2 regions of the Cobetia sp. BMC6 genome follow, and region 2 is predicted to be linked to the other one. Evidence: predicted binding sites of a transcription regulator. Region 2 holds the regulator's gene; the other holds the start of a gene.
The links. Region 2 encodes LexA, which represses DNA repair genes until DNA is damaged. Its sites were predicted from a motif close to TACTGTNTANNTANACAGTA; they were not measured.
Positions count from the first base shown of each region.

Region 1: recA (recombinase RecA) is a predicted target of LexA. The motif match lies at 4,103-4,122, and genes of this name have one in related genera.

Region 1 covers NZ_JAKUMF010000006.1:139,370-147,134, forward strand. Annotated here, with positions in the region: gene fdxA (ferredoxin FdxA) at 154-477, opposite strand; gene mutS (DNA mismatch repair protein MutS) at 738-3,317, opposite strand; gene MKZ40_RS12550 (CinA family protein) at 3,484-4,020, shown strand; gene recA (recombinase RecA) at 4,236-5,303, shown strand; gene MKZ40_RS12560 (regulatory protein RecX) at 5,536-6,120, shown strand; gene alaS (alanine--tRNA ligase) at 6,363-7,765, shown strand, end outside.
Region 2 covers NZ_JAKUMF010000002.1:289,107-296,871, forward strand. Annotated here, with positions in the region: gene topA (type I DNA topoisomerase) at 1-2,399, shown strand, start outside; gene MKZ40_RS05490 (DUF6586 family protein) at 2,399-2,878, shown strand; gene MKZ40_RS05495 (hypothetical protein) at 3,131-3,370, shown strand; gene lexA (transcriptional repressor LexA) at 3,474-4,103, opposite strand; gene MKZ40_RS05505 (TetR/AcrR family transcriptional regulator) at 4,644-5,321, shown strand; gene MKZ40_RS05510 (L,D-transpeptidase) at 5,321-5,863, shown strand; gene nagZ (beta-N-acetylhexosaminidase) at 6,123-7,268, shown strand; gene MKZ40_RS05520 (mechanosensitive ion channel family protein) at 7,317-7,765, shown strand, end outside.

The DNA.
Region 1 (7,765 bases), on a different contig from region 2:
CGCGAGCTCTTCAGGCACAGGCTTCAGGCATCAGATACAGAAACGGCAGCGGCTCCCGGGGGAATCGCTGCCGTTTCTGTCGTCAGAGCCGGGCTTTGCCCTGTCAGGGCGGGCAAGCCGCTAGCCACGCGAGATGCGGGTGACTTGAGGGGCTTACTGCTCCAGATACTCAAGCTTGCCGTCGACACCATCCCACTTCTCGGCGTCTTCCATGGCGTCCTTCTTCTCGCTGATGTTCGGCCAGACTTCGGCCAGATCGGCATTCAGCTCGATGAATTCCTTCTGGTTCTCCGGCACTTCATCCTCGGAGAAGATGGCTTCGGCGGGGCATTCCGGTTCGCACAGCGCGCAGTCAATGCACTCATCCGGGTTGATCACCAGGAAGTTCGGGCCTTCGTAGAAGCAATCCACCGGGCAGACTTCCACGCAGTCGGTGTATTTGCAGCGAATGCAGTTCTCGGTGACGATGAATGCCATGCAGGTCTCCTGACGCGGATTGGCGTCTCTCTCGTAGGTCGTGGTCCAGGCGCCCACCATGTGTCGTCTCGGCGACATCATGGCCTTCAGGTTATAAGCGGCGCAGATGTTATAAGACGTTATTCTAGTGGCGCTCTGCCGCCCCCGCAATCAGCAGGGGCGGATCGTTTTGGAATGGTGCTATGCCCGAAGGTTGCTGTCGAGTCTTGCCATTCACTCTTGAGCCTTGCCGTTCCTTCTCGGAGCAGGCGTGACGGCACTCAGCGCTGCCGGTGCCATTCGTAGATCAGCTCCAGCGCTCGCTTGGGGCTCAGATCATCCGGGTCAAGGCTGTTGAGGGCTTCGACGACCGGATGCGGCGGTGCCGCGAACAGGTCATTCTGTTGCGGTACCGGCTGGCCCAGCGCATCCTCGCGCGCCACCTGTGGGCGATCGATTTCCTGCTGCTCCAGGCTGGTCAGCTTCTCGCGCGCGCGCAGGATGACGCTCTGCGGCACCCCGGCCAGCTGGGCCACCTGCAGGCCATAGCTCTGGCTGGCAGGGCCTTCCTCGACGCGGTGCATGAAGACGATGCCATCGCCGTGCTCAGCGGCCGTCAGGTGCACGTTGGCGACGGCATCGGCATGCTCGGGCAGCGCCGTCATCTCGAAGTAATGGGTCGCGAACAGGGTAAAGGCACGCGTGCGCGCCAGATGCTCGGCGCTGGCCCATGCCAGTGACAGACCATCGAAGGTCGAGGTGCCGCGGCCGATCTCATCCATCAACACCAGGCTCTCGTCAGTGGCGTTGTGCAGGATGCTGGCGGTCTCGGTCATCTCGACCATGAAGGTCGAGCGGCCGCCGGCCAGGTCATCCGATGAGCCGATGCGCGTGAAGATGCGATCCAGCGGGCCGATGCAGGCGCGCGTCGCCGGCACGAAGCTGCCGGTATGCGCGAGCAGAGCGATCAGTGCCGTCTGACGCATGTAGGTGGATTTACCGCCCATGTTGGGGCCGGTGATCACCAGCATGCGCCGCGTATCATCGAAGCGCACATCGTTGGGGACGAAGGGATGGTCGCTGACATGTTCGACTACCGGATGGCGGCCGCCTTCGATGTCGATGCCCGGGGTCTCGCTGAGTTCTGGGCGCACGAAATCGAGCGCGGCGGCGCGATCGGCGAAGGCGGTCAGCACATCCAGTGATGCCAGCGCACGGGCCGTCTGCTGCAGGCCATCCAGTTCGGTATTCAGATCATCCAGCAGGTGCTCATACAGCAGCTTCTCGCGCGCCAGTGACTTGGACTTGGCGGACAGCGCCTTGTCCTCGAATTCCTTGAGTTCGGGGATGATGAAGCGCTCGGCATTCTTGAGGGTCTGGCGACGGATGTATTCCGGCGGGGCCTCGGCCGATTGCGAGCGCGGCAGTTCGATGAAGTAGCCATGCACGCGGTTGTAGCCGACCTTGAGGTTGCTCAGGCCGGTGCGCTCGCGCTCGCGAGTCTCGAGTGCGACCAGATACTGGCCGGCGTTCTCGGACAGGCCGCGATACTCGTCCAGCTCATCGTCGTAGCCATCGGCGATCACGCCACCATCGCGCAGCACCACCGGCGGATTCTCGACCAGCGCCTCGCTGAGCATCGCGGAAAGTGCCGGGAACAGGCGGATGGCATCGCGCAGGTCATCGATGGCGCTGCCTTTCTCGACGCTGGCGAGCACGGCGCGCAGCTCGGGCAGGGTGTTGAGACCATCGCGCAGGCGTGCCATGTCACGGGGGCGTGCGCTGCGCAGCGCGACACGGGCGAGGATGCGCTCCACATCTCCGATGCGCTTGAGCAGGCCTTGCAGTTCGAAGGGGTAGTCGCCATCCAGTAGACGCTGTACCGCCGCCTGACGCTGGCCGATCTGGCGCTGATCGCGCAGCGGGCGGTTGAGCCAGCGCTTGAGCAGGCGTGAGCCCATCGCGGTCGCGGTGACGTCAAGCACGCTGGCCAGCGTGTTGTCGCCGGTGCCACCCAGGTTGGTATCGATCTCGAGGTTGCGGCGGCTGGCGGCATCGATCACCACCGAGTCATCGCGGCTTTCGACGGCCAGCGCGGTCACGTGGGGCAGGCCGGTGCGCTGGGTGTCGCGAGCATAGTCGAGCAGGGCACCGGCTGCCGTGACGGCGCGCGTCAGGTGGCTGCAGCCAAAGCCGTTGAGGTCCTGGACGCCGAACTGATCGCACAGCAGGCGCAAGGCAGTCTCGTGATCGAAGTGCCAATCGCTCTGGCGGGTCAGGCCTGGGCGCGAGGACAGGCTGGCGGGGAGGGTACGGCTTTCGCCGACCATGACTTCGGCAGGCGACAGGCGCTGGATCTCGGCCAGCAGCTCGTCATCACCATTGACCTCGAGCACGCTGAAGCGACCGGAGGAGAGCTCGAGAGCGGCCAGGCCCCAGGTCTCTCCATCACGGTGCAGCGCCACCAGCAGGTTGTCGCGGCTGGCATCCAGCAGCGCCTCATCATGCAGCGTCCCCGGCGTGACGATACGCACCACCTTGCGCTCGACAGGCCCCTTGCTGGTCGCCGGGTCACCGATCTGCTCACAGATGGCCACCGATTCGCCCATCTTGACCAGACGTGCCAGATAACCTTCGGCGCTGTGGTAGGGCACCCCTGCCATGGGGATCGGTGAACCGCCGGAGCTGCCGCGCGCCGTCAACGTGATATCGAGCAGTTGTGCTGCGCGTTTTGCGTCCTCATGAAACAGTTCATAGAAGTCGCCCATGCGATAGAACAGCAGCACGCCGGGGTGCTCGCGTTTGATCTTCATGTACTGCGTCATCATCGGCGTCATCTGGGGCGCGCTGTTCTTGGCCATGGCCATGGACTTCCTTGACTGCACTGCAATGGGAAAAAGCACACATGCGAGAACACGGCATGCGGGATGCGCGATATTCTACGGACTGGCGCGGCCGGCTCCAATGCCTGTGATGTCTCATGCTCGCTGCCCTTTTCACTTGATGACCTTTACAGGGAGAAAGTTCGTGAGCCAATTGACTGGTACGACACCCGAGGCTGCGTGCGTGAATGCTCTGGCTGAGCAGTTGCAGGCGCTGGCGATCGCGCGCGGCGTGCGCGTCACCACCGCCGAGTCGTGCACCGGGGGCGGCGTGAGTGCCGCGATCACGGCGATTGCCGGCAGCTCCAGCTATTTCGATGCGGGCTACGTGACCTATTCCAATGCCACCAAGCAGCGCCTGCTGGGGGTCAGTGAGGCATCGCTTGAAACTTTCGGCGCCGTCTCCGAGGCGGTCGTGTGCGAGATGGTGCGGGGCGCCTGTCGCGACAGCGGCGCTGAGCTGGGGGTGGCGATCAGCGGCGTGGCCGGCCCCGGCGGGGGAAGTGACGAGAAGCCCGTCGGCACCGTGTGGCTGGCGTGGGGGAGCGAGGCGCGCCAGCAGGCACGCTGCTGTCACTTTCCCGGCGACCGGCAGGCGGTGCGTGACGCCGCCGTGCGGGAGGCGTTGCAGGGCTTGATCAAGCGCGTGGAGGCCTTGCAGATCGGCACCGAAGACGCGTGAGTCCGATGCAAGCCCCGCGTTGGGGGTGCTGCCTGAAAAAGCGCACCACCGGACTGGCAGAGCGACGCAACTTGCGGCATTATACTGTCCATGTATACAGGGTTTTGCCACGGCACCTCAGCCGCTAGTCTGACGGTGTCTGCTCAGCTCTCAGTGACAGAATTCTCTATTCCAGGTGGCAGCCCGTGTGGCTCCGCCGTTCGACAGGAGGCCACATGGCAAAGGACGACAATCGTACCAAGGCGCTGAACGCGGCGCTGTCCCAGATCGAGCGCCAGTTCGGCAAGGGCGCCGTCATGCGCATGGGCGATGCCCCGCGTGTGGCCATCCCGTCGGTTTCCACCGGTTCTCTGGGGCTGGATATCGCACTCGGCATCGGCGGCCTGCCCTTCGGGCGCGTGGTCGAGATCTACGGCCCGGAATCCTCGGGCAAGACGACACTGACCCTCTCGGTCATCGCCCAGGCGCAGAAGCAGGGCAAGGTGTGTGCCTTCATCGATGCCGAGCACGCACTGGATCCGTCCTACGCCGAGAAGCTGGGCGTCAATCTGGACGAGATGCTGGTCTCCCAGCCGGACACCGGTGAGCAGGCGCTCGAGATCGTCGACATGCTGGTACGTTCCGGCGGTGTTGACGTCATCATCGTCGACTCCGTGGCAGCGCTGACGCCGCGTGCCGAGATCGAAGGCGAGATGGGCGACTCACACGTTGGCCTGCAGGCGCGTCTGATGTCCCAGGCGCTGCGCAAGGTGACCGGTCACATCAAGAACGCCAACTGCATGGTGGTGTTCATCAACCAGATCCGCATGAAGATCGGCGTGATGTTCGGCAGCCCCGAAACCACGACTGGCGGTAACGCACTGAAGTTCTACTCCAGCGTGCGTCTGGATATCCGTCGTACCGGTTCCGTGAAGTCCGGTGATGAAGTCACCGGTAACGAGACCCGCGTCAAGGTCGTCAAGAACAAGGTCGCGCCGCCGTTCCGTCAGGCCGAGTTCCAGATTCTCTACGGCAAGGGCATCTATCACGCCGGTGAGGTGATCGACCTGGGTGTGCAGTGTGGTCTGGTCGGCAAGTCAGGTGCCTGGTACAGCTATCAGGGCAGCAAGATCGGCCAGGGCAAGGCCAACTCCGCCCAGTACCTGGAAGACAATCCCGCCATCATGGAGGAGATTGAAACCCAGATCCGCGCCCAGTTGCTGGCAGCCCCGGAAGCCAAGGAAGAGTCGAAAGAGGCCGCGGCCGCCGAGAGTGAAGACGACCTGGATATCGATCTCGATTGAGGCTCGTCCAGAAGAAAGAGCAAGAGCGCCGGCCGTCAGGCTGGCGTCATCGCAGCGTGTCGTTTCCGACCCGGTGCGATGAACGCAAGGCGCCCGCCCCGATGACTCGGAGGCGGGCGCCTTGCGTTCACGTCCATCGATGTCCTTCTGCTCAACCCCGGAGAGCATGACCATGCACGATGACAGCGCTGAAATGGGCGGGCCTGAATATCAACCGCTCGACTCAGGTGCGATGACGCCGCAACGGCGTGCGCGCAATGATGCCATCGCGCGACTGGCGCGCCGCGAACATAGTCGCCGCGAGCTGCACGACTATCTCAAGGAGCGTGACTACCTGCGGGCGGTCAGCGATGACGAGTTGGCAGAGCGGCAAGCCGCGGGCGAGGAGGGCGCGCAGGCGACCTTGAGTCGCGATGAGGTCGAGCTGCTGATCGAGGAGGTGCTGGAGCGCATGGCCGAGGAGGGCCTGCAATCCGATGAGCGCTTTGCCGCCAGCTTCCTGCGGGCGCGCGTCCTGCGCGGGCAGGGGCCGAGGCGTATCCAGCAGGAGCTGCGCCAGCGTGGTATCGATAGCGAGACGCTCAATGCCGTCATGCGTGCCGCCAGTGACCCGACGCCGGATGCCTTCGGCCATGTCGAGGCGGTGGATTTCTTCGAGCTGGCGCGCGAGACGCTGGCCAGGCGCTTTTCCGGCCCCGGCGAGGGACAAAAGGAGCGCGCACGGCGCGAACGCTTTCTGCTCCAGCGCGGCTTCGACTATGAGCAGCTGCGCTATGCCATGGAGTCCGCCTGGAGTGATGAGGAGGAAGATGGCTAGCTGGCGAGCATCTGTTTGGCTCTCATGACGCGCAAACCGGCGCTTCAGGACATTTCCCCCCCTTTAGCTTGCGCGAACAGACGTTATACTAGGTCGTCTTGCGACGGCACGGGGCAGGCGCCTTCTTTCATGCTTTTCATTGCACCTCCATGCATACCCACATGGATGAATATGCAGAAACCATGCGGAAGTCATGCAGAAGACCCCCGGAGCGTCTTTACGCACATCGCTACGGAACCTCTATGAAAAGCGCAGAAATCAGAAACGCCTTCCTGACCTATTTCGAGAAGCAGGGCCATACCATCGTTCCCACCAGCTCTCTGGTGCCGAACAACGACCCGACCCTGCTGTTCACCAACGCCGGCATGGTGCCCTTCAAGGATGTCTTCCTGGGTCGTGACCCGCGTGGCTACAGCCGTGCGACCTCCGCGCAGCGCTGCGTGCGCGCCGGTGGCAAGCACAATGACCTGGACAACGTCGGTTATACCGCCCGTCACCACACCTTCTTCGAGATGCTGGGCAACTTCAGCTTCGGCGACTACTTCAAGCGTGAAGCCATCCAGTTCGCCTGGAAGTTTCTGACCGAAGAACTCGGCCTGCCGAAGGAGAAGCTTTGGGTCACCGTGCACGTCAGCGATGACGAAGCCCGTGATATCTGGTTCAACGAGGTCGGCATCGATCAGAACCGCTTCTCGCGTCTCGACGAGGACAACTTCTGGCAGATGGGCGACACCGGCCCGTGTGGCCCGTCCTCCGAGATCTTCTATGACCATGGCGAAGACGTCGCCGGTGGCCCGCCGGGCAGCCCGGACGAAGATGGCGATCGCTACATCGAGATCTGGAACCTGGTCTTCATGCAGTTCGACCGTGACGCCGAGGGTACGCTGCACCCGCTGCCCAAGCCGTCCATCGATACCGGCATGGGCCTGGAGCGTGTCGCGGCCGTGATGCAGGGCGTGCACTCCAACTACGAGATCGACCTGTTCCAGAATCTGCTGGCCGCCGCGGCCGAGATCATCGGTCACGACAACATCGCCACGCCGTCACTGCGTGTGGTGGCTGACCACATCCGCTCGTGCGCCTTCCTGATCGCCGATGGCGTGCTGCCCTCCAACGAAGGCCGTGGCTACGTGCTGCGTCGCATCATCCGTCGCGCCGTGCGTCATGGTCACAAGCTGGGCGCGCGTGGCAGCTTCTTCTACAAGCTGGTCGCGGCTCTCGACAGCGAGATGGGCGATGCCTATCCGGAACTGCGCGCCGCACGCGAGCAGATCGAACGGGTGCTGCTCAAGGAAGAAGAGCAGTTCGCGCGTACGCTGGAACATGGCATGAAGCTTCTGGAAGAAGCCATCGCTGGCCTCGAGGGCAATACCCTCGACGGCGAGACCATCTTCAAGCTCTACGACACCTACGGCTTCCCGTATGACCTGACCGCCGACATCTGCCGCGAGCGCGAGCTGATCCTCGATGAGGCAGGTTTCCAGGCGGCCCTGGAAGCACAGCGTGATCGCGCCCGTGCCGCCAGCAACTTCGGCGGCGACTACTCCGCCAACCTGGTGCTGGAAGGCGAGACTGTCTTCACCGGTTACGACCAGTTGGAAGGGGAAGCCACCGTCACCTCGCTGTTCGACGCCGAAGGCAATGC
Region 2 (7,765 bases):
GCATGGGGGTCGACCCGGAGAATGGCTGGGAGGCGCATTACGAGATCTTGCCCGGCAAGGAGAAGGTCGTTTCCGAGCTGACGCGTCTGGCCGAGAAGGCCGACACCATCTATCTCGCGACGGATCTTGACCGCGAAGGTGAGGCGATTGCCTGGCACCTGCGCGAGACCATCGGTGGCGACGATTCGCGTTACAAGCGCGTGGTGTTCAACGAGATCACCAAGAAGGCGATCACGGCAGCCTTCGATGAGCCGGGCGAGCTGAAGATGGACCGCGTGCATGCCCAGCAGGCGCGCCGCTATCTGGATCGCGTCGTGGGCTTCATGGTCTCGCCGCTGCTGTGGGCCAAGGTCGCCCGTGGTCTGTCCGCCGGTCGTGTGCAGTCGGTCGCCGTGCGTCTGATCGTCGAGCGCGAGCGCGAGATCCGCGCCTTCATCCCCGAAGAGTTCTGGGATGTCCACGCTGAGCTGGCCGCCGCCAGTGGTGAGGCGATCCGTTTCGAGCTGGCACGTCAAGATGGCAAGGCCTTCCGTCCGACCAGCGAGAAGGAGACGATGGATCGCATCGCGGCGCTGCGCACGGCCAGACTCGCGATCACCAATCGTGAAGACAAGCCGACGCGCTCCAAGCCGAACGCGCCGTTCATCACCTCCACCCTGCAGCAGGCGGCCAGTGGTCGTCTCGGCTTCTCGGTCAAGAAGACCATGATGATGGCCCAGCGTCTCTACGAGGCGGGTTACATCACCTACATGCGTACTGACTCGACCAATCTGTCGGCGGACGCGGTGGCCACGGCGCGCGACTTCATCAGCGAAGAATACGGCAGCAACTACCTTCCCGAAACGGCCAACGTCTACTCCAGCAAGGAAGGCGCCCAGGAAGCGCACGAAGCGATTCGTCCTTCCGAAGTGTCGCGCCGTGCGACGGATCTCGCCGGCATGGAGCGTGACGCCGAGCGTCTGTATGAGCTGATCTGGCGCCAGTTCGTGGCCTGTCAGATGCTGCCGGCCGAATACCTGTCGTCCACGCTGACCATCGAAGTGGATGGCTATGAGCTGCGCGCCAAGGGCCGTGTGCTCAAGTTCGACGGCTACACGCGTGTCATGAAGCCGATGGGCAAGAAGGAAGAGGACCAGTCGCTGCCGGATCTTGCCATCGGCGAGAAGCTGGACCTGGTCGAGCTGCAGCCGCTGCAGCACTTCACCAAGCCCACGGCGCGTTACACCGAGGCCAGCCTGGTCAAGGAGCTGGAAAAGCGTGGTATCGGTCGTCCGTCCACCTATGCCGCCATCATCTCCACCATCCAGGACCGTGGCTACGTGGCGCTGGAAAACCGTCGCTTCTATGCCGAGAAACTGGGCGACATCGTCACCGATCGCCTCAGCGAGTCCTTCAAGGATCTGATGGACTTCGGCTTCACGGCGCGCATGGAAGACTACCTCGATGAGGTGGCCAACGGTGGGCGCAACTGGCGCGAGCTGCTGGACACCTTCTACGCCGAGTTCAAGGCCGAGCTGGACCACGCCCAGTCCGAAGAGGGCATGCGTCCGAACCAGCCGGTGCCGACGGACATCGCCTGCCCGACCTGCGGGCGTGAGATGCAGATCCGTACCGCCTCGACCGGGGTCTTCCTGGGCTGTTCCGGCTACAACCTGCCGCCCAAGGAGCGCTGCAAGACCACCATCGATCTGCTGCCGGGCGATGAGGCCGTGGCGGCCGATGCCGGTGAAGATGCCGAGACGGATGCGCTGCGCGCCAAGCGTCGCTGCCCGATCTGTGCCACCGCGATGGACAGCTACCTGATCGATGAGCAGCGCAAGCTGCACGTCTGCGGCAATAGCCCGGACTGTGTCGGTCACGAGGTCGAGGAAGGTCAGTTCCGCATCAAGGGCTACGATGGCCCGGTGATCGAGTGCGACAAGTGCGGTTCCGACATGCAGCTCAAGACCGGGCGTTTCGGCAAGTACTTCGGCTGCACCAACGAGAATTGCAAGAATACCCGCAAGCTGCTCAAGTCCGGTGAAGTGGCGCCGCCGAAGATGGACCCGATTCCGATGCCGGAACTTGCCTGCGTCAAGGTCGAGGACCACTACGTGCTGCGCGACGGCGCCAGTGGCCTGTTCCTGGCGGCCAGCCAGTTCCCCAAGAATCGCGAGACGCGCCCGCCGCTGGTCAAGGAGCTCAAGGCGCACGCCGACGAGTTGCCGGAGAAGTATCACTTCATTCTCGAGGCCCCGGATCAGGACCCGGATGGACGTCCGGCACAGATTCGCTTCTCGCGCAAGGTCAAGGCTCAGTACGTCATGACCGATGAAGATGGCAAGGCGACCGGCTGGAAGGCGACCTACGACAACGGCCGCTGGGTCGTCGAGGACAAGCGCAAGGGAGCCAAGAGCTGATGAGCCAGCGTGCCCGTACCAATCAGCTGCTGTATCAGGCCGAGTTGCTGCTGGCCCAGTCAGCGGTCTCTGGCGACGATGAGCATGCCGTGGCGCGTCGCATGGCCGGTGAAGAGGGCGCGCTCGCCCTGCTGGAGCTGGCGCTGGCCTCATTGCTGGAAGAGTGTGCCGTGACGGCGCGCTGGCCGCAGGGGAGCTGGCGCGAGCGCTTGGCCACACCACCGACGCCCATTGCCGAGGTCGAGCAGCTGCGCAGCCTGCTGGAACGTCCTGACAGCTGGTTGTCTGAGCTGATCGCGGATGTGACTCGTCTGCATGAAGAGGGTGGCGTCGCTCGCCGCGAGGAATCGCGTTCGCGGGGTGATGGTCTGATCATCGCGGCAGCCTCGAGCGACTCGCTGGCCGAGCGTCTCAGCGCCGCCATCACGGCATTCAAGGCGCTGCTGCCGCAGCTGCGCGAATCGAGCGTCGAGTGGTAGGTCAAGGCGCTGATATGGCGCTGCACGCTGGTGATGACTGGCGCATGGCGATCGGGTGACGTTTCGCCTTCACGGGTGCTAGACTGATCGCATTGTGGCAAGCCCTGCACTCTCCGGTACGACCATGGCTCTGGCTGTGGTCGTACTTTTTTCTGCGTCGCTGATGGCAACGCGGTGCCGGGCTTGCCAGCCGTCGCGCTGACGATTACAACGACGCCGGTATCTCACGAGGTGCCGTGCAGGAGGAATGACGTGTCCGATCCCGCCGTACTTGAAATTGTGCAAATGGAAGATGGTGAAGTGATTCTGCGCGCCGCGGAAAGCGAAGGTGAGCCGCTGCTCAGCATTCGCATTTCAGACGAGGCCGCTGATCTGCTGCGTGACAATCGTTTCGAGGTCGCGCGTGAGATGATCGACCACGCCATCACCCGGACTCGCCTCTGGGATGGCGAAGAAGACGAGGATGAGCAGTCAGAAGGCATCGTGCACTGATGCATCGCTCGCGCTTCGCGCACAAAAAAACCCGCCTCGAGGCGGGTTTTTTTGTGCAATGCGTGCGGCTTTTCTGTTGCTTAAAGCGCAGCTGGTCAAGGACTCAGTGCAGGCCACCATCGCGGATGACGCCTACCCCGAGACCCTCGATCTCCAGGCTGTCCGTGCGCAGGTCGACCTTGATCGGTGAGAAGTCCTCGTTTTCGGCTTCCAGCCACACGTAGTGCCCGTCACGACGGAAGCGCTTGACGGTGACTTCATCTCCCAGGCGTGCCACCACGATCTGCCCGTCACGCACGCTGGTGGTGCGGTGCACGGCCAGCAGGTCGCCTTCCAGAATTCCCACATCCTTCATCGACACGCCGCGCACACGCAGCAGGTAGTCGGCAGCCGGCGAGAAGTAGTCGCTCGGCAGCGGGCAGTGACGGTCGATATGCTCGCTGGCAAGAATCGGGCTGCCGGCGGCCACTTCCCCGATCACCGGCAGACCATCGTTGGCGCTCTCGTCGACGTCAGCCAGCGACGGCACGCGAATGCCGCGTGAGGTGCCCGGCACCATCTCGATGGCGCCCTTGCGCTTGAGGGCACGCAGATGCTCCTCGGCGGCATTCGGCGAGCGGAAGCCCAGCGCCTGGGCGATTTCGGCCCGCGTCGGCGGGTAGCCAGAGGACTTGATGGTCTTGATGATGAAGTCGAAGACATCCTGCTGGCGCGGAGTAAGCGGCTGGGTCATGGCATTGCCTTTGGCCTGGGCGGCATCTTGAGCTGACGGCACGGGGTGTGCATCCATACAACTGTCATTGTATCCAGTCATGGCAGTCATGCAAGGCATCGTGGCTTGTGTGGAGGCCTCAAAGGGCAGGTAGTCGTCGAGATATCGCTGTCTGCCGACTTGGCTTGTCGATATCCAAGGCAAGCTGTCGAGAGGGCAATCCGGTGTGGCCCTGCGGGGTGGTCTGTCACCGAGCACGGCGAGTCCTTGAATCGGAACGGTCTGCATTGAAGGAATATCAGGCTCGACTAAACCTTTGGCGTTTGAAACGCGAGAGAATTGTCAGTCGTGACATGGCGCGCTAGAATCAAAGTGTTTCAAACGAATGTTCGCCGATGGCAGTGTTCGGATGTGTCGTGCTCACGTGTGCCGTGGTCAAACGAGCCGATATCGTACGTGGCCTTCCGGTGAACCTGCACCACCTCATGAGAGAGTCGCCGCGCGGCGCTTGCGTCGTGACCTACGACTCCAGTCCTCTTCTACCTGACAAGGGTTCCGCCCATGGCCCAGACCGATACCGTTACCCGCATCCTCGATACTGCCGAGGTGCTGTTCGCCGAGCGTGGTTTCGCCGAGACCTCACTGCGCAACATCACCAGCAAGGCCAAGGTCAATCTGGCGGCGGTGAACTACCACTTCGGGTCCAAGAAATCGCTGATCCAGGCGGTCTTCGCGCGCTATCTCGATCCATTCAGCGAGCGTTTCCACGCGGCGCTCGACAGTGTCGAGCAGCAATACGCCGGGCGTCAGGTGCCGCTTGAGGTCCTGCTGGAGGTGATGGCGCGTACCGTGCTGGAGGTGCCGGCCGAGCGCAACAGCCTGCGCACCTTCATGCGCCTGCTCGGGCTTGCCTACACTCAGGGTCAGGGCCATATGCGGCGCTATATCCGCGAGCATTACGGCACGGTCTTCAGCCGCTTCGCCGAGCTTCTGAAGCTTGCGACCCCTGATCTGCCGGACAACGAGCGCTTCTGGCGCCTGCACTTCATGCTCGGTAGCGTGATCTTCACCTTCTCGGGCCTGGATGCACTGCGGGATATCGAGGAGGCCGAGTATGGCCATCACACCACGGTGCGTGAGCTGATCCAGCACATGCGTCCGGTGGTGGTCGCGGCGATGGCAGCGCCGTTGCCGGCCTCGCTCGGGGATGGTGAGGCGGTCACCCAGGCGGCCAGCTGATGGCCTGCTGGGTAGCGGTGGATCTCTCGCGCCAGAGCCTTGAGATACGCAATGACGCGCCGAGTGGCAGTCGTGATGCGCCGCCCTGCGCGGCTGCCCCTGACGCGCTGGTGCACGCCTGCGCGATCTCCAGCGGCCTCAACGGTATCGGCGAGCTCGATGGCAGCGGTTGCACGCCAACCGGCTGGCATGTGATTCGTGCCGCCATCGGGGCGGGCAATCCGCGTGGCGCCGTCTATCGCGGACGGCGCTTCACGGGCGAGGTATTCACCCCCGAGCTTGCCGAGGAGCATCCAGAGCGTGACTGGATCCTGACGCGCATTCTATGGCTCAGTGGCCGCGAGCCGGGCATCAATCGCGGTCGCAATGCCCGCGGTGAGCGGGTCGATAGCCTGCGCCGCTACATCTATTTTCATGGCACGCCCAGCACGGAGCCCATGGGGATAGCGGCGTCCCACGGCTGCATTCGCTTGCGCGATGATGACCTGCTGCGACTCTTTGCCGAGGCTGTGCCAGGCACTCCGGTGCTGCTGCATCCCTGAAGGCGTTGGTGTACGAGTCTGATACCCTCCATGAGCTGCCGCCGGAACCTGGGTGACAGCCCCTTGCCGGGGCGCAGCTGGCCGCGACTGTTCGATAGGGGTTCAGTCGGCTAGAATTGCGCCTTTCCTCGCGCTGGCAGCCTGATTCATCGTGTTTCTTCCAGGCTGCCGAGCCCCGTAAAAGACATGAAGTCCCGGCGGTTGTGAATCCTCTCTTCACGGGATATCACTGCCGCAGGCCATGGACAGGAAGGATGACATGACACAGCCACTGGGCTCCGTAATGGTCGATGTTGCGGGGCTGACCCTCGCCCGCGACGAACGTGAACTGCTGGCACGCCCTGCCGTCGGGGGCGTCATCCTGTTTGCGCGCAACTGTGCCTCTCCCGAGCAGGTACTGGAGCTGAGCCGCGAGATTCGCAGCGTCAATCCCCACCTGCTGATCGCCATCGATCAGGAAGGCGGGCGCGTCCAGCGCCTGCGCGAGGGCGTGACACGCCTGCCGTCGATGCGCAGCCTGGCGCAATGCTGTCTCGGGCGTGACTGTGATGGCTGCGGCGAAGACGCCCAGGCCGCAGGCCTGGGTCTGGCACGCGATGCCGGCTGGCTGCTGGGCATGGAAATGGCAGCCATCGGCTGTGATATCACCTTTGCGCCGGTACTGGATATCGATGTGGCTGGCTCGACCATCATTGGCGATCGCAGCTTCGGCGCCACGCCGGAAGACGTCATCGCGGTGGGCGGCGCCTTCATCGACGGGCTGCAGGAGGCGGGCATGTCCGCCGTCGGCAAGCACTACCCGGGGCATGGTGGCATCTCGGCAGATACCCACCTGGAACGCGTGGTCGACCCGCGTCCGTTCCGCGAGCTGCGCGAGCATGATCTCAAGCCCTTCGCGGCCCTCGCCGAGCGCCTGGGCGGCGTGATGCCGGCGCATGTGATCTATCCGGATTTCGATGCACGTCCCGCGGGCTTCTCGCCCAGCTGGTTGGGCCTGCTGCGCGAAGAGTTCGGCTTCAAGGGCGCCATCTTCTCCGATGATCTCGGCATGGCGGCGGCCGTCGCGGAAGGCAGCCCGGCAGAGCGTGCGCGCCTGGCGCTGGACGCTGGCTGCGACATGGCGCTGGTCTGCAATGACCCTGCCGCCGCGCGCGAAGTGCTCGACAGCCTCGATGATGATGAGCAGCGCCACCGAGGCAAGCGCCAGGCGCGACTGCGCTATGCACGGGCTCGCCCGACGCTGGATGGTCTGGTGGGGCTGTCACGCTGGCGGCGCACCCACGCGCGGCTCGAATCGATGGCGGCCAGTCAGGCATCACAGCAGGTCGCCATGCCTTCGGGCACGCTAGGCAGCACCGAGGCGTCTGACGCACGGTCGGCCTCTGAGTCCGGTAACGCGCAATAATCAGGCACGCGGTGCCTTTTTCGAGTCGAAGACTGGCAAGGAATTCCCATGGCTGAGCAATCCGCCACCGAGGCTGCTGCCGACAAACTGGCAGCGCCTGCCGAAGAGATGATCAATCAATGGGTCGAGCCGCTGCGGCAATGGGTCGAGCAGACCTTTGGCCTGCCGCTGTGGGGCATCAATCTCGCTCTGCTGCTGCTGGCGGTGCTGTTGCTGCACCTCATCGAGCGAGTGGTGCTCACCCGTCTGGCGGCGCATGCCGAGAAGAGTCGCAACCTGTGGGATGACGCCTTGGTACATGGCCTGCGTCATCCCTTGTCATTCTGGCTCTACAGCATGGGGGGGTTGCTGGCGCTCGGCATCATCGCCGGCCAGTTCAGCCTCGGCGAGGCCGAGAAGTACCTGGGCACGGCGCGCCAGATCGTGACCCTGCTGGCGCTGGCCTGGGCGTTGATCCGCATGGTCAAGCGCTTCGAGGCGCTGCGCACCATGCCGCC